Regions from separate parts of the Xanthobacter nonsaccharivorans genome, predicted to be linked through region 1. Evidence: predicted binding sites of a transcription regulator. Region 1 holds the regulator's gene; each other region holds the start of a gene.
What was found. The regulator LexA, encoded in region 1, represses DNA repair genes until DNA is damaged. The targets are predictions, from matches to a motif close to TGTTCNNNNTGTGTTCNG.
Positions count from the first base shown of each region.

Region 2: a site for LexA is predicted at 2,052-2,069, ahead of ssb (single-stranded DNA-binding protein). Genes of this name have one in related genera too.
Region 3: a site for LexA is predicted at 2,923-2,940, ahead of V5F59_RS04715 (helicase-related protein). Genes of this name have one in related genera too.

Region 1 covers NZ_CM195526.1:2,476,903-2,482,820, reverse strand. Annotated here, with positions in the region: gene V5F59_RS11425 (DUF2147 domain-containing protein) at 1-269, shown strand, start outside; gene moaC (cyclic pyranopterin monophosphate synthase MoaC) at 438-926, shown strand; gene V5F59_RS11415 (molybdopterin molybdotransferase MoeA) at 975-2,189, shown strand; gene lexA (transcriptional repressor LexA) at 2,351-3,061, shown strand; gene V5F59_RS11405 (ComEC/Rec2 family competence protein) at 3,219-5,507, opposite strand; gene gltX (glutamate--tRNA ligase) at 5,729-5,918, shown strand, end outside.
Region 2 covers NZ_CM195526.1:2,725,156-2,731,073, reverse strand. Annotated here, with positions in the region: gene uvrA (excinuclease ABC subunit UvrA) at 1-1,645, opposite strand, end outside; gene ssb (single-stranded DNA-binding protein) at 2,233-2,781, shown strand; gene gyrA (DNA gyrase subunit A) at 3,054-5,798, shown strand; gene V5F59_RS12530 (LysE family translocator) at 5,902-5,918, shown strand, end outside.
Region 3 covers NZ_CM195526.1:1,032,911-1,038,828, reverse strand. Annotated here, with positions in the region: gene V5F59_RS04715 (helicase-related protein) at 1-2,796, opposite strand, end outside; gene V5F59_RS04710 (creatininase family protein) at 3,194-4,012, shown strand; gene V5F59_RS04705 (NUDIX domain-containing protein) at 4,026-4,664, opposite strand; gene V5F59_RS04700 (ABC transporter ATP-binding protein) at 4,661-5,918, opposite strand, start outside.

The DNA.
Region 1 (5,918 bases):
TTTCCTCCGAGGGGCTGAAGGCCGATCCCAACCTCAAGGACGTGAACAATTCCAACGCCGGCCTGCGCGCGCGGGCCCTGAAGGGCCTCACCATCCTCACCGGCTTCTCCGGCGGACCGAAGGAGTGGTCGGGCGGCAGCATCTACAATGCCGAGGATGGCAAGACCTATTCCGGCACCATCACCCTTGATGGCGACGACACGCTGAAGCTGCGCGGCTGCGTGGTGGTGCCGCTGTGCAAGACACAGGTGTGGACGCGCCTGCGCTGAGGCGCACCGCCGCTTCGGCCGGGAGCCCGCCGCCGCGCCCGTCGCGCGGCGGCGCCACCCTCGCGCTATGAAGGAAGGACCTTTTCCGCGCCGGTGGTGGACAGGACCCGCCCCGCCCGCCATCTTCCCCGGCGACGACAGGGACGATTCCGGAACCCATCATCGGCCATGGCCAGCCTGACCCACATCGACGCCGAGGGCGCCGCCCGCATGGTGGACGTCACCGACAAGCCCTCCACCAGCCGCGAGGCGCTGGCGGAAGGCCGCGTCGCCATGGCGCCGGCAACGCTCGAGCTGATCCTTTCCGGCAACGCCAAGAAGGGCGATGTGCTGGCCGCCGCGCGGCTCGCCGGCATCATGGGCGCCAAGCGCACCCATGAGCTGATTCCGCTCTGCCATCCGCTTCTGCTCACTAAAGTGGAAGTGGAGATCGCGCCCGATCCCGCCTTGCCCGGCCTCCATGTCACCGCCCGCGCCAAGGTCACGGGCCAGACCGGAGTGGAGATGGAGGCGCTGACCGCCGTTTCCGTCGCCTGCCTCACCATCTACGACATGGCGAAGGCGGTCGATCGTGGCATGCGGATTGAAGGCATCCGGCTGCTGGAGAAATCCGGCGGCCGCAGCGGGCATTTCCGCGCCGAACCGCCGATGGACTGAAACGGCGGGGCATTCCATGGGACGAAGCGCGACAGCGGGAGGCGCAGGATGGCGCTGATGAGCGTCGAGGAGGCCGTCGGCCTCGTTATCGGTGAGGTTTCTGCGCTGGGCAGCGAGGACGTGCCGGTCGCGGCTGCGGCGGGCCGCGTGCTCGCGCAGGATCTGCCCGCCCGCCGCACCCAGCCGCCCGCGGACATGTCGGCCATGGACGGCTATGCGGTGCGCGGCGCCGACATCGCCCAGACGCCGGCGCACCTCACCGTCATCGGCGAATCGGCCGCCGGCCGGCCCTTCTCGGGCAGCGTGGGCGCGGGCGAAGCCGTGCGCATCTTCACCGGCGCGGTGGTGCCCGAGGGCGCCGACACGGTGGTGATCCAGGAGAACACCAGCCGCGACGGCGACAGGGTCACCACCACCGCCCCCACCGCTGCCTTGCGCAACGTGCGGCTGAAGGGCTGCGATTTCAGCGCCGGCATGCCGGGCCTCAAGGCCGGGCGCCGCCTCTCCGGCCGCGACATCATGCTCGCCGCCGCCATGGACCATGCGACCGTTCCGGTGTCCCGCCGCCCGCGGGTGGCGCTCATCCAGACGGGCGACGAACTGGTGCTGCCGGGCCAGGGCACCGGCAAGGACAGCGAGATCGTCGTCTCCAACGCCTTCGGCCTCGCGGCGCTGGCCCGCCGCGCCGGGGCCGAGGTGACGGATCTCGGCCTGGTGGGCGACGACCTTGCCGCCATCCGCGCCGTGGTGGCGCGGGCGCTCTCCGGCGAGTTCGATCTCCTGGTCTCCTCCGGCGGCGCCTCGGTGGGCGACCACGACCTGATGGCCCCGGCGCTGCGGGCGGAGGGGGTGGACCTCTCGGTGCACAAGATCGCGCTGCGGCCCGGCAAGCCGCTCATGTATGGCCGCAAGGCCGGCGTGCGGGTGCTGGGCCTGCCGGGCAATCCGGTGTCCTCCCACGTGTGCGCCATGGTGTTCCTGATGCCGCTGGTCCGGGCCCTGCAGGGAGATGGCGTTCCGGGTCCGCTCACCGCCCCGGCCCGCCTCGCGGTGGAGGTGGCGGCGAACGACGCCCGCCGCGACTTCATGCGCGCGCGGATGGAGCGCCACGCCGACGGCTCCGTGCACGTGACGCCCTTCGCCTCGCAGGACAGCGCCATGCTGAGCGTGCTGGCGGCCGCAGACTGCCTCCTCATCCGCGCTCCCTTCGCCCCGGCGGCAAAGGCTGGCGACCCGTGCGAGATCATTCCGTTCGAGGATTGATCCGGCTTTAACCCCGCCTTCACCACTTGCGGAACACAAAAGGAACAGATAAGAACTGTTCATGATTTGTTTCGCATCGCCCGCGGTGGGCGTGCCAGGGTGAAACAGGCGCGGCCCGCGCCGCCGGACGGCGGCCGGGGGGCAATCACGGGGGCGATGGAATGCTGACGCGCAAGCAATACGACCTGCTTCGCTTCATTCACGAGCGGCTGAAGGAAACCGGCGTTCCCCCTTCCTTCGACGAGATGAAGGAAGCGCTGGACCTGCGCTCGAAGTCTGGCATCCACCGCCTGATCACCGCCCTGGAGGAGCGCGGCTTCATCCGTCGCCTGCCGAACCGCGCCCGCGCCCTGGAGGTGGTCCGCCTGCCGGACAGCGTGGCCCCCGGCCTCGCCTCCGCCCAGGCCGCGAGCCGTGGCTTCTCCCCGGCCGTGATCGAGGGCAGCCTGGGCAAGGTGCGGCCGGTGATGGACGATGACGACGGAACCCACCCCGTCGCGGTGCCCGTCATGGGCCGGATCGCCGCCGGCTCGCCCATCTCCGCCATCCAGACCCGCAGCCACACGCTGAACATTCCGCCCGAGATGCTGGGCACCGGCGAGCACTTCGCTCTCGAAGTGCGCGGTGACAGCATGATCGAGGCCGGCATCCTCGACGGCGACACGGTGCTGATCCGCAAGTGCGACACGGCCGATACCGGGGATATCGTGGTCGCCCTCGTGGACGACGAGGAAGCCACCTTGAAGCGCCTGCGCAAGAAGGGCGCCTCCATCGCCCTCGAGGCGGCCAACCCCGCCTATGAGACGCGGATCTTCGGGCCCGACCGGGTGCGCATCCAGGGCCGGCTCATCGGTCTGATGCGGCGCTACTGAGAGCGCAGGGCAAGGATTTCTCCCGGCTGGCGGCCGGGAGGCCGGGACGGGGTGAGGGGCGGCGGCGCTTCATGCTCAACGGGGGTGCCGGCTCGCAAGGCATACGCTCCTCACCCCAGCTTCATCCCTCGGTGAGAGGCGAGCCGTGGCTTCGGGCTCATTCGGAAGCCGCGTCGGCAGCGGCGTCCTCCGCGGCTCCCGGCTCAGGTTCGGGCGGAAGGGGCGGCAGACGGGGCATCCAGGGACGATCCACATGGGGACGTCGGGTGGGTTCCTCTCTCAGCTTTCCGTCCGTGAAGAAGAAGGCGATGGTGCCCGATCGCACCAGCCGGTCCGGCGTGAGCACGCGGGCGGGGCAGGTGCGGGGCGGCGGATCGCGGCTGACGATGATCCGCGCCTCCAGGCAGTCCGCCTCCAGGCTTTCCGCCTGACGTGACACGGCGATGGTCCCGCCGCCCGGCAAGGGTGCGGTGCAGCCGAGGGGATCGCAGGTGAAGGCCTGGTCCAGTCCCTTGCTTCCCGCCGGGCGGCGATCCCCCTCGCGCGTCAGCCACTGCTCCACGACCAGCCGCTGGCTGCGCCCGCCAAGCACCGACAGGCGCCCGTCCGGGCCGCGGATCGCCACCGTCTGCGCATCGGGCGCCACCAATATGTCCGGACGAGGTGGCGGGCCGGCGAAGGCCAGCGCGAGGCCGAGGGGCACGGCGGCTCCGAGCGCGAGCACGCCGCGCAGGAGGCAGAACATCACCAAGGCGAGGCTGAGGGCGGCCAGGGTGGCCGGGCTCACCGCATCCACGCGGATGTCGGCCCCGGGCAGGGCCGCGATTCGATCCGAGACCTCCACCATGATGTCGATGCCGAGGCCCATCACCGGCCAGGCCAGATGGTCCCAGCCGAAGGGGATCAGCAACACGCCGACGAGGCCGAACGGCATCACCAGGAAGGACACCGCCGGCATGGCCGCGAGATTGGCGAGCAGGCCGTAGGGCGCCACGCGCTGAAAATGGAAGATCGCATAAGGCGCGGTCGCAAGGCCCGCCACCAGCGAGGTCAGGGCCGTGCCGCCCACCAGCAGCACGAGCCATGTGGTTACCTGCCCGGCGATTCCGTCCGGCCGCGGTATCGCGCGCAGGGGCCGCAGCCGCTCGTAGGCGGCGACGAGAGCGAGGGTGGCGGCGAACGACATCTGCGTGCCCGGGTCGAGCGCCGCTTCCGGGGTCAGCGCCAGCACCACCACCGCCGCCACCGCCACCGTGCGCAAGGTGAGCGCGGGCCGCCCCACCAGCACGCCTCCCAGCACCAGCGCCGTCATTACGAAGGAGCGCTGTGCCGGCGTGTCGTTGCCGGACAAGGCAAGATAGGCCGCGCTGCCGGCCAATGCGATCACCGCGGCCACGGACTTGATGGGCAGGCGCAAGGCCAGCCCCGGTACGAGGGCGAGCCCCGCCCGCACCAGCGCGAACAGCGTGCCCGCCACCAGCGCCATGTGCAGGCCGGAGATGGAGAGGATGTGGGTGAGCCCTGACACCCGCATGCTCTCCTCCACCTGGGGTGGGATGGCGGAGCGGTCGCCGGCCACGAGCGCGATGGCGATCTCCGCCGCCGTTCCGGAAAGCGAGGCGCGGATGCGCTCGGCAAGGCCGGATCGCACCTGATCCACCAGCATGGCGAGGCGTACCGGGGCGGGTGGCTCGGCCGCCGCCGCCGGCTTTGGCCGGCCGAAGCCGAACCCCACTCCGCCGATTCCCCTGAACCAGGGGACGCGGCCGAAATCGTGCGCGCCGGGCATGGCGGGCCCGAGGGGCGGCAGGAGTTGCGCGAGCTGCGTCACATGGGTGCCCACCGGCGGAGCCCACCCCCGCCGCAGGCTGAGGCGCACCACCTCCGGCACGGGATCGAGCCCGCGGATGGGCCCCGGATCGAGCCGCAGCAGCATGCGGTCGCCGTTGGCGCGATGCTCCACCTTCTCCACGTAGCCCGAGAGGCGCACCGGCCCCTTGGGCGGGGTCGAGATGGCGGCATGGTCCACCCACGCGGTGCGCGCCGCGCCGGTGGTGAATCCGGCGGCGACGGCGCCCATGGCCACCAGCGCGCCGAAGGCGAAGGGCCGCGCCCGGGCAAATCCCGCCGCAACCGCCAGGGCCGCCGTCACCAGCAGCGCCACGGCCAGGGACGGTTCTCGCGATGCGCCGAAATACACGAGGATGCCAAGCGTGTAGGCGACGGGGAGCCACAAGATCAGCCGCCCGGACTGCGCCTCCACCGCCGCATCTGCGGCGATGCGCGTCCACAGGGCGTCGCCGCGTTGCCGCAGGCCGGAGAGCAGCGCGCCCTGCGCCCTCCCCCGGGCGTCGTCCAGAACGCCGGCGCGGGCACCCGCGCGCCGGGGCGATGCCCCGCCGTCGCCCGCCCCCGAGGGGCCCGTGCCCGGATGCCCTGCGCCCATCCCTCCCGACCCCCGCCCGGCCATCTCCCGCCGACCCGCTTGCCCGGCAGACCTGCCGCCCCCGACGTGCGCGCCCGCGAACGCCGCTTGTTCCTTGTGCCCGGCGCCTATGCTACACGGGCGCCTCTCACACGCCACGCGCCGGTGCCGATGGTGCCGCGCCGGTGCCGCCCCGCCTGTCCGGTCCGCGTTGTGCGGATCGAGCCTCGCCGAGTTCCCGCATGTCGCAGATCGTTACCCGCTTCGCCCCCTCCCCCACCGGCTTCCTGCATATCGGCGGGGCGCGGACCGCCCTGTTCAACTGGCTCTATGCCCGCCACACCGGTGGCAAGATGCTGCTGCGCATCGAGGATACGGATCGCCAGCGCTCCACCAAGGAGGCGATCGACGCCATCATCGAAGGCCTCGAAT
Region 2 (5,918 bases), 250 kb from region 1:
GCTGGTGCAGGCCGATGGAGGGCTCGTCGAGCACATAGAGCACTCCCGTGAGGCCCGAGCCGATCTGCGAGGCGAGGCGGATGCGCTGGCTCTCGCCGCCGGAGAGGGTGCCCGAGGCGCGCGCCAGCGTGAGATATTCCAGCCCCACGTCGAGCAGGAACTTCAGCCGCTCGCGGATCTCCTTCAGGATCCGCCCGGCAATCTCGTTCTGCTTGTCGGAAAGCTGCGTGGGCAGCGCCTCGAACCAGTCCGCGGCGCGCTTGACGGAAAGCTCGCCCACCGCGCCGATGTGCTGGCCCGCCACCTTCACGGCGAGGGCTTCCGGCTTCAGCCGGTATCCCCCGCAGGCTTTGCACGGAACGGTGGAGAAATACTTGGAGATCTCCTCGCGCGCCCAGTCGCTGTCGGTCTCACGCCAGCGGCGGTCGAGATTGCGCACCACGCCCTCGAAGGTCTTCGACGTTTCGTAGGCGCGCATGCCGTCGTCATAGGCGAAGGTGATCTTCTCCTCGCCCGAGCCGAAGAGCAGCACTTCCCTGGCCTGTTCCGGCAGGTCGGCGAACGGCACGTTCAGCTTGAAATGATAGTGCTTCGCCAGCGCGTCCAGCGTCTGCCCGTAGTAAGGGGAGGTGGACTTGGCCCAGGGGGCGATGGCGCCCTGCTTGAGGGAGCGCGCCTTGTCCGGCACCACCAGGTCAGGGTCGATGGTCTGTTCCACGCCGAGGCCGTCGCAGGCCGGGCAGGCGCCGAACGGATTGTTGAAGGAAAACAGCCGCGGCTCGATCTCGGGGATCGTGAAGCCGGAGACCGGGCAGGCGAACTTCTCCGAGAACAGGATGCGGCGGGGGGCGCCCGTTTCGTCCTTCTCATCGGCGAATTCGGCCACCGCGATGCCGTCGGCGAGCCCCAGGGCAGTCTCGAAGCTGTCGGCGAGGCGGGTAGCAAGGTCGGCACGCACGACGATGCGGTCCACCACCACGTCGATGTCGTGCTTGAACTTCTTGTCGAGGGTGGGCGCCTCGGCGATCTCGTGGAAGGTGCCGTCCACCTTCACCCGCTGGAAGCCCTTCTTCATCCAATCGGCGAGTTCCTTGCGGTACTCGCCTTTGCGTCCGCGCACCACGGGCGCGAGGATGTAGAGACGCGTGCCCTCCGGCAGGGCCAGCGTGCGGTCCACCATCTGCGAGACGGTCTGGCTCTCGATGGGCAGGCCCGTGGCAGGCGAATAGGGAATGCCCGTCCGCGCCCACAACAGGCGCATGTAGTCGTAGATCTCGGTGACGGTGCCCACGGTGGAGCGCGGGTTCTTCGAGGTGGTCTTCTGCTCGATGGAGATAGCCGGCGAGAGGCCGTCGATCTGGTCCACGTCCGGCTTCTGCATCATCTCCAGAAATTGCCGGGCGTAGGCCGAAAGGCTTTCCACATAGCGCCGCTGGCCTTCCGCATAGATGGTGTCGAAGGCGAGAGAGCTCTTGCCCGAGCCGGACAATCCCGTGAAGACCACCAGGCTGTCGCGCGGGATCTCCAGATCCACATTTTTCAAATTGTGCTCGCGCGCTCCGCGCACGGAAAGGGTGCGCGCGTCGCGGCGGGGAGCAGTCTCGGGCGCGGCGGCCGGCCGCGGAGGAAAGGCGCGATCAGACATGGAATTCCGCTGGCGCCGTCCGGCGCCCGTCAATCAGGGCAGAAGGGAAGCCGCCCCCGGCATGGGGAGCGTGCCGGCGACGGTTGCGAACATGGATACAAATACGGCGAAGTCACCCTGATGGATGGCTGCCGGGCGCAGCAGGCCTTCCATGCGCGAGACCTCGCAAAGGCGAAGCGTGACTGGCAACACGCCCCGTTTCGCTCGATTGAGAACCAACGCTTGCGGTGCCCTCGACGGCAAGATCTGGTGGCAGCGCTTCGCATCCGCTCCCTCTCATGACCCGAATGTAGGGAGCCGTGTGCAATGCGGTAGAGAACATATCCGGAACCTTGCGCCATCGCCAAGCAAAAAGACAGCCGAGGGACTCAATCTTTTCCTCTTGCCTCCCCGAATGAAGATGGATAAGAACACAACGTGAACAATCGCGGCGTCGATGGTGGCTGCGGAGTTGCAGCCCTTGGTGGTGGGGCGCCCCGCGCTTTCGTGGTTCACATGGGGATAAAGTCCGGACGGGGGCTTAAATGCCGCGGCGAGGGCGGTAGGGTGCGATCCGATGATCGGACGGCAGGCAGCGGGAGAGCGGGATGGCCGGCAGCGTCAACAAGGTGATCCTGATCGGCAATCTCGGCCGTGATCCGGAGGTCAGGGCGTTCCAGAGCGGCGGGCGCGTATGCAACTTGCGCATCGCGACTTCTGAAAGCTGGCGCGACAAGGCGACCGGGGAGCGCAAGGACCGCACCGAGTGGCACCAGATCTCGATCTACAACGAGAACCTCATCGGTGTTGCCGAGCGTTTCCTGAAGAAGGGATCCAAAGTCTACATCGAGGGCCAGCTTGAGACGCGCAAGTACGAAAAGGACGGGCGCGACGTGTACACCACCGAGGTGGTGCTGCGTCCTTACCGTGGGGAGCTGACGCTGCTCGACGGGCGGGGCGAGGGTGCCGGTGCGGGCGGCGGAGATGAGTATGGCGGCGGGGCGGACTTCGGTTCCTCCAGCCCCATGGGCGGGGGCGGTGGCTATGGCGGCGGTTCCGGCGGCGGCCGACGCTCCGGCCCGTCTTCGGGCGGCGGTTCCGGCTCCGGCGGGGGGCGCCCGGTGAGCAGCGATCTCGACGACGAAATCCCGTTCTGACGCGCCATCGGCGTATGGCGGGGCGCCGGCGTTCCGGTGCTCGGCGGTGGTTTTCCATGGGCTGGGGCGGCCCACAGGCGTGGGCTGTTCCCGCGCCTGTGGGGTGGCTTTGTCGCAAAACGGCCAGAATATCCGCATGCGCCTTTCGTGGGCTGGTGTAAGTGCTTGAAATAGATAGATAAAATTTCGATGCGGCGCATGTGTTTCGCTGGCGTCGCACGGGTGAATCGGCTAGAAGGAATTATTCCGTTTCATCAGGCGAGTACTGACTTTTGGCCGATCACGAGACGCCGAAGCCCGGCGGCGAGCAGCCGTCCGACATCAGGCCCGTTTCCATCACGGAGGAGCTGTCCCGCTCCTACCTCGACTATGCGATGAGCGTCATCGTCGCGCGGGCGCTGCCCGACGTGCGCGACGGCCTCAAGCCCGTGCATCGGCGCATCCTGTTCTCCATGCACGAGAACGGGTACGAGTGGAACAAGCAGTACCGCAAGTCGGCCCGTGTGGTTGGCGATGTGATCGGTAAATACCATCCGCATGGCGACCAGTCGGTCTACGACGCGCTGGTCCGCATGGCCCAGACCTTTGCCATGCGGCTGCCGCTGGTGGACGGCCAGGGCAATTTCGGCTCGGTGGACGGCGACGCCCCGGCCGCCATGCGATACACGGAAGTCCGCCTCGAGAAGGTGACGGGCGCGCTGCTCGACGACCTCGACAAGGAAACCGTCGACTTCCAGGAGAATTACGACAGCTCCGAGCGGGAGCCCGTGGTTCTTCCGGCCAAGTTCCCGAACCTTCTGGTGAACGGGGCCGGCGGCATCGCGGTGGGCATGGCCACCAACATCCCGCCCCATAATCTCGGCGAGATCATCGACACCACCGTCGCGCTGCTGGACGACCCGACGCTGGGGCCCGAGGCGCTGCTCGACCTGCTGCCCGGCCCGGACTTTCCCACCGGCGCGCTGATCCTCGGTCGCACCGGCATCCGCCAGGCCTATCTCACCGGCCGCGGCTCCGTGCTGATGCGGGCGAAGGTGTCTATCGAGACCATCCGCAAGGAGCGCGAGGCGCTCATTGTCACCGAGATTCCCTATCAGGTGAACAAGGCGACGATGATCGAGAAGATCGCCGAGCTGGTGCGGGACAAGCGGGTCGAGGGCATCGCCGAGATCCGCGACGAGAGCGATCGCGACGGCATGCGCGTGGTGATCGAGATCAAGCGCGACGCGCAAGCCGACGTGGTGCTGAACAACCTTTACCGGCTGACCCTGTTGCAGACCTCGTTCGGCGTCAACATGGTGGCGCTTTCCGGCGGCAAGCCGGGGCTGCTGGCGCTGCACGACATCCTCACCGCCTTCATCGCTTTCCGCGAGGAGGTTGTAAGTCGGCGAACCAAATTCCTGCTGCGCAAGGCGCGTGACCGCGCCCATGTGTTGGTGGGCCTCGCCATTGCGGTCGCCAACATCGACGAGGTGATCCGCCTCATCCGCACCGCGCCGGACCCGGCGAGCGCCCGCGAGGCGCTGATGGGCCGCGACTGGCCGGCGAAAGACATGGCGCCGCTCATCGCCCTCATCGCCGATCCGCGCCACAAGCTGCAGGACGACGGCACCTACCGCCTCTCCGAGGTGCAGGCTCGCGCCATCCTGGACCTGCGCCTGCAGCGCCTGACCGCCCTGGGCCGGGACGAGGTTGCCGACGAGCTGGACAAGCTTGCCGCAGAGATCGCCGACTATCTGGAAATCCTCGCCAGCCGCGCGCGCATGCGGGCTATCATTCGCGACGAGCTGCTGGCCATCAAGGCCGAGTTCGGCACACCGCGCCGCACCGAGATCGTCGAGGGCTTCGGCGACCTGGAGGACGAGGACCTCATCCAGCGCGAGGAGATGGTGGTCACCGTCTCCCATGCCGGCTACATCAAGCGCGTGCCGCTCTCCACCTACCGGGCGCAGCGGCGCGGCGGCAAGGGCCGTTCGGCCATGCAGACGCGCGACGAGGATTTCGTCACCCGCCTGTTCGTGGCCTCCACCCACGCGCCGGTCCTGTTCTTCTCCTCCAAGGGGCAGGTCTACAAATTGAAGGTGTGGCGCCTGCCGCTGGCGGCGCCGCAAGCCCGCGGCAAGGCGCTCATCAACATCCTGCCGCTGGAGAGCGACGAGCGCATCACTTCCGTGGTCCTGCTGCCGGAGGACGATGGGGCGAACGATCGCCTGCAAATCATGTTCGCCACCACGGGCGGCACGGTGCGGCGCAACGCCTTGACCGACTTCCAGCAGGTGAACCGCAACGGCAAGATCGCCATGAAGCTCGCCGACGGCGAGTCCATTGCCGATGTGGGTCTGTGCACGGAGGAGGACGACGTGCTGCTCACGACGGCGGCCGGCGCCTGCATCCGCTTCCCGGTCACCGACGTGCGCGTCTTCAAGGGGCGCGACAGCGTGGGCGTGCGTGGCATTCGCCTGGAAGAGGGCGACAGCATCATTTCCATGGCCATCATCCGCCATGTGGAGGCCAATGCCGAGGAACGCCTCGCCTATATCAAGATGCGCCGCGCGCTGCGCGGGGAGGCGGGCGAAACGGCCGAGGTGGAGCAGGAGGAGGGGGCAAGCGGATCCGGCCAGCTCAGCCAGGAGCGCTATGCCCAGATGAGCGCCCTGGAGCAGTTCATCCTCACCGTCTCGCAGAACGGCTACGGCAAGCGCACCTCGTCCTATGAATATCGCGTCACCGGACGCGGCGGCAAAGGCATTGTCGCCATGGCGGTGAATGAGCGCAATGGCCCTCTGGTCGCCTCCTTCCCGGTGGAGGACGCCGACCAGATCATGCTGGTGACGGACGGCGGGCAGCTCATCCGCTGCCCGGTGGATGGCATCCGCATCGTGGGCCGCGCCAGCCAGGGCGTCATTGTGTTCGACACGGCGGAGGGCGAGCGCGTCGTCTCCGTGGAGCACATCAGTGACGACGCCGGCGCCGATGCCGGCGAGGGCGAGGACGGCGCGGAGACGCCGGAGGCCTGAGCCGGCGACGGCTCTTGGCTTTGGGAAATGGGCGGCCGCCTCGCGAGGCGCCGCCGGTGAGCGGGTAGGGCGGTTGCCGCCCACTCCGTTTGGGGAGCCTTGGATGATCTCGGCGGAAAG
Region 3 (5,918 bases), 1.4 Mb from region 1:
AGCGGCGGGCGCGTCCACCTCGGCGGCGACTTCCGCGGCGGTGGGATCACCCGTCTCCTCGACGGCGGCGATGGTGGCCTCCGCCTCCATCTCGTCGGCGACGACCGCGTCAGCCTCCTCGGGCGCGTCGTCGTGGGCGGCCTGCGATTCGGGGATAGCCTCCGGAGCCGCGTCGGATTCGAGGACGGGCGCCTCCACCGGCGCCGGCTCGGCGGCAACGGGCTCGGCGGGGGCGTCGAACAGCAGGTCGGCCTCGATGGCGCCTTCCGGCAGGGGCGCCAGTTCCACCGGCGCGGGCGCGGCGACGGGCGCCTCGGGCTCCGGCGGCGGGGCCGCGCGGCGCTCCATGCGGTAGCCCAGCGACTTCAGGATGGAGGCGAAATCCTCTCCCGAGCAGCCGGCCAGCGAGGTCATGCCCACGGTCACGGTGAAGCCGCGCCCGTCCACAGCACCCGCGGGCTTCGGCCCGGGCGAATTGGGCCGCCAGGCCAGCGCCGGGCGGATGAGGTCGGCGAGGCGCTCCAGAATGTCCACGCGCACCGCGCGCTCGCCGCACACGCGGAAGCCCACGGCCCGGTAGAGGCCCTTCTGGATCTCGTGATCCACGGGGATGGAGGTGCGGCCCGAGGCCGCCAGGTGCGGCAGCTCGTCGAGTCCCTTCTGGGCGAGGCCGCCATGCTTCAGCGCGTAGAGCTCGGCCGCGAGCGAGCGCGGGGCGGGCTTCAGCAGTGCCGGCAGGTAGATGTGATGGGCGCCGAAGCGCACGCCATAGCCGCGCAGCGTCGCACGGGCCGCCTGGTCGAGGCCCTTCACCTCGTCCGCGACGCGGGCGCGCTCCAGCACGCCGAGGCTCTCGACGATCTGGAAGGCAATGCCGCGGGCAATGCCGGTGATGTCCTCCGCCGTGCCGAGCTTGGTCAGCGAGCCGAGCAGCTTCTCGATGTGGGCGGAGACCCACAGGGCGATGCGCGCGTCCACCTGGTCGCGGGCGGCGCCGGTGAGATGCTCGTCGGCGATGATCTTGAAGCGCGGCTTCAGGACCTCGTCGCCGGGGATGAGCTTGGCCACGGCCTCGCCGGTCCAGCGGATGGTGCCGTCGAAGGTGAGCACGAAGGCCTCGTCCACCGCCTGGGCGAGACGCTGGGCGCGCTGCTCGATCTCGCCCGCGAGCGCCTTCTGGGCGGCGGCGCGCAGGGCCTTCGCCTCCTCCCCGCCCGCCGCCGGGTCCGGGGCGAACTGGAAGCCATGGAGATGGCCGATGACATGGCCTTCAACGGTAACGTCACCGGTCTTGCTGATATCAGTTTCGAGCATCGTGTTCTCTCGCAGGCGTCGCATGAGCACGCTGGTCCGCCGATCCACGAAACGCTGGGCCAGCCTTTCGTGCAGTGCATCGGACAGCTTGTCTTCGACCCCTCTCGTGACGCCTTGCCAGTGCTCCGGATCCGTGAGCCAGTCGGGCCGGTTGGCCACGAAGGTAAGTGTCCTCACCTGCGCGATCCGGTTCGACAACGTGTCGATGTCGCCTTCTGGGCGATCGGTCAAGGCGATTTGACGCGCGAACCAGTCGTCCGGGATCCGCCCACCCCCGAAAAGATGCCCGAAAAGCGTGTTGACGAGGTCCGCATGGGCCCCCGGCGACACCTTGCGATAATCGGGAACCTGACACACCTCCCACAGCCTTTCCACATCCTGCGGCGTGGCGAGGCGGCGTGTCACCTCCATGTCCCGGCTCATGATTTCGAGCACGGCGACATCGTCGGCGGTGGGCGCGCGGGTCAGCCCCTCCTCCTTGGGAAGCTGGGACAGGCTGGCGAGCAAAGCGGGCGCGGAGCGGAAATCCGGGACGGCGTTGCGCCATTGCAACACCTTCGCAGTGTCGAACGCATGCTCCTCCAGCCGCTCCACCAGTTCCTCCTCGAAGGGCGGGCAGCGGCCGGTGGTGCCGAAGGTGCCATCCCGCGTCGCGCGGCCGGCGCGCCCCGCGATCTGCGCCATCTCGGACGGGTTGAGCTTCCTGTACTGCCAGCCGTCGAACTTGCGATCGGCGGCGAAGGCCACGTGGTCCACGTCCAGGTTGAGGCCCATGCCGATGGCGTCGGTGGCCACCAGATAATCCACGTCGCCGGACTGGTAGAGCTCCACCTGGGCATTGCGGGTGCGGGGCGAAAGCGCCCCCATCACCACCGCCGCCCCGCCGCGCTGGCGGCGGATGAACTCGGCGATGGAATAGACCTCCTCCGCCGAGAAGGCGACGATGGCGGAGCGGCGCGGCAGGCGGGAGATCTTCCGCTCCCCCGCGAAGGTCAAGGTGGACAGGCGCGGGCGCACCACCACGGTCACGCCCGGCAGCAGCTTCTCCACCAGCGGGCGCATGGTGGCCGAGCCGAGCAGCAGCGTCTCATGCCGGCCGCGCCGGTTCAGCATCCGGTCGGTGAAGACATGGCCACGGTCGAGGTCGGTGGCGATCTGGATCTCGTCGATGGCGACGAAGGCCACGTCGAGGTCGCGCGGCATGGCCTCCACGGTGGCCACCCAGTAGCGCGGATTCCGCGGCTTGATCTTCTCCTCGCCGGTCACGAGGGCGACCTTCTCTGAGCCCACCCGCTCGACGATCCGCTGGTACACCTCGCGCGCGAGAAGCCGCAGCGGCAGGCCGATGATGCCGCTCTCGTGGCCCAGCATGCGCTCGATGGCGAGATGGGTCTTGCCCGTGTTGGTCGGGCCGAGGACCGCGCTGACGCCACGCGCTCTCACGGAACGCGGCAGCACGGCCCATTGGGTCACGTCGTCCATCGGCTCTCGCGCAGGTCCGCTCGTTGTTCGGGAGGGTCCGTATCATATCGGGACGGGAATGGCAGGACGAAAGGGGCGGAGCGAACCTTTCGCGAACAAAAGCAGCGCGAATCGCTGGAAGGGCCTCGTTCGCGCCCTGTTCGGGCCGTGCCCGCCCGGCCCTCGTTCCGTCCCGAACTGGAACATGGCCGCCCCATGCGGCGGAACGGAGGCGAAACAAAAGGCGCGCGAATCGCTGCGCGGGTCGTCGGCCGGGTTTGTTCTTCCGGCCACGCCGCCCCTCCGGCCGGCGCCCCGACGCACGCCCGGCACCGGGCTGGCGGACACCCGGACGAGCCCCCTTGACTTGGCGCACCCGTTCGGCCCCATGGACGAAGGGTCGCGGGCGGCCAAAAGCATGACGAAAAAGGGGGAGCGGGCGGTGTTTCTCAAGTGGGCAGAGCTTTCCTCACCGGCCGTCGCCGCCATCGACAAGAGCCGCCTCGTCGCCGTCCTGCCCGTCGCTGCGGTGGAGCAGCACGGGCCGCACCTGCCGCTCGGCACCGACCTGCTCATCGCCAAGGGCTATATCGAGCGCATCTCCACCATGGTCCCGCGCGATGTGGATGCGGCCTTCCTTCCCGTGCAGGCGGTGGGCAAGTCGGACGAGCACATCACCTTCGCCGGCACGCTCACCCTGTCGCCCGCCACGGCCATCGCGGCCTGGGTGGAGATCGGCCGGAGCCTCGCCCGCGCCGGCGTGCGGCGGCTCGTCATCATGAACACCCATGGCGGCAACGTGCCGGTGATCGACCTGGTGGCGCGCACGCTGCGCATCGAGCACCGCATGCTGGCCGTCACCTGCTCCATGCACCGCTTCGGCTATCCGGTGGGGCTGTTCTCCGACCACGAGCGCGCCCACGGCATCCACGGCGGGGAAATCGAAACCTCGCTGATGCTGGCCTTCCGCCCGGATCTGGTGGACATGACCCACGCGGGCGAGTTCCCCCCTTATTCCATCGGCATGGAGAGCGAGTTCGCGCGGCTGCGCGCCAACCATCCGGTGGGCTTCGGCTGGCTCGCGGAGGACCTCTCCCACGACGGGGCCATGGGGGACGCCCGCGGCGCCACCGCGCTGAAGGGCGAGGCTGCGGCCGAGTTCGGCTCCCGTGCCTTCGTGGAGCTGCTCAAGGACGTGGCCGCCTTCGACCTCACCCGGCTCGACCCGCACGCGTGACGAAACGGCGGCCTCAGGCCTTCTCGGTCGAGGCGGCGAGGAGTTGTGGCAGGCGCTTCAGGTTCAGCGCCAGCCATTGCAGCGCGATGACCACGTAGCCATTGACGACGCGCCCCGCGTTGACCGCCGCCAGCGCCTCGTCGAGCGTCACCGCGAAGGGGTGGATGGTCTCCGCCTCCTCTGCGAGGCCCGCCCGTTCCGGCAGCGCGCCTGCATCGACGATGGCGAGAAAGAACACCGCATATTCGTCGCTCACCCCCGGGGATGTGGCGACCTGCACCATGGGCACCAGCTGGCGAGGCCGCACGCCGGCCTCCTCCTCGCATTCCCGCAGGGCTGTGGATTCATAGCTCTCGCCGTCCTCGACGATGCCCGCGACGATCTCCACCAGCGCGCCGCGGTCGCGGGACAGGTGGGTGGAGAGACGGAACTGGCGGATGAGCACCACCAGCTCGCGCTCGGGATCATATCCCAGCACGCCCACCACCGCGCCCACGCGGACGATGTCGCGGGTCTGCACGTCGCGCGCGCCGTCGTCGTGGTGGAGGACGAGGTGATAACGCTCGTAGCGGCGGAAACCGTTGGCGAGCAGCTCCGGCCCTTCCACGTCCACACGGGCCGGGCGATCCTCGGGGACATCCCTCTTCGTCACTGCCGAACCACTCCCTGGCCTGCGATCTCGAGATTGAAGGCGGCCGCGAACAAAGCGCGGGTGTAGTCCTCGCGCGGATGCTCGAACACCTCCCGCGCGGGCCCCTCCTCCACCATCTTCCCGTCGCGCATGACGAGGATGCGGCTCGCCAGCGCCGAGACGACACGCAGATCGTGCGAGATGAACATGAAGGTGAGATCACGCTTGCGCTGCAGCGCCCGCAGGAGGTCCACGATCTGCGCCTGCACGATCATGTCGAGGGCGGAGGTCGGCTCGTCCAGCACCACGAAGGAGGGCTCCAACGCCATGGCGCGGGCGATGGAGATGCGCTGGCGCTGGCCGCCGGAGAATTCGTGCGGGTAGCGGTGCCGGCTTTCCGGGTCGAGGCCCACGTCCTCGAGCGCCGCCACCACCCGCGCCTCGCGCTCGGCGGAGGAGAGCTTGCGCTGGTGGACGAGCAGCCCCTCCCCCACGATGTCGGCCACCGACATGCGCGGCGAAAGCGCGCCGTAGGGGTCCTGGAACACGATCTGCAGGTCCGAGCGCAGCGGCCGCATGGCCTTGAAGGACAGGCCGTCGATGCGCTTGCCGAGGAAGGTCACAGGTCCCTTAGAGGAGATGAGGCGCAGCAGCGCGAGGCCGAGCGTGGTCTTGCCGGAGCCCGATTCGCCCACCACCCCCAGCGTCTCTCCGCGGCGGATGGCGATGGAGACCCCGTCCACCGCCTTCACATGGCCCACCGTCTTGCGCAGGATGCCCCGCTTGATGGGGAAATGGACCTTCAGGTCGCTCGCCTCCACCACCACCGGCGCATCCGGCATGGCGGGGGCCGGGTCCGGCTTCGGCTCGGCGCGCAGCAGCGCCTGGGTATAGGGATGCCGCGGATTGAGGAAGGTCGCCTCCGCCCCGCCCTGCTCCACGATCTCGCCCCGCTGCATCACGCACACCCGGTCGGCGATCTTGCGCACGATGCCGAGGTCATGGGTGATGAACAGCATGGCCATGCCGAGCCGCGCCTGGAGATCCTTGAGCAGCTTCAGGATCTGCGCCTGCACGGTCACGTCGAGGGCGGTGGTGGGCTCGTCGGCGATGAGCAGGTCCGGCTCGTTGGCGAGCGCCATGGCGATCATCACGCGCTGGCGCTGGCCGCCGGAGAGCTGGTGGGGATAGGCGGAAAGCCGCTCCTCCGGGTTGGGGATGCCGACCTCGTGCAGCAGCTCCAGCGTGCGGGCGCGGGCGGCATTGGCGCCGAGG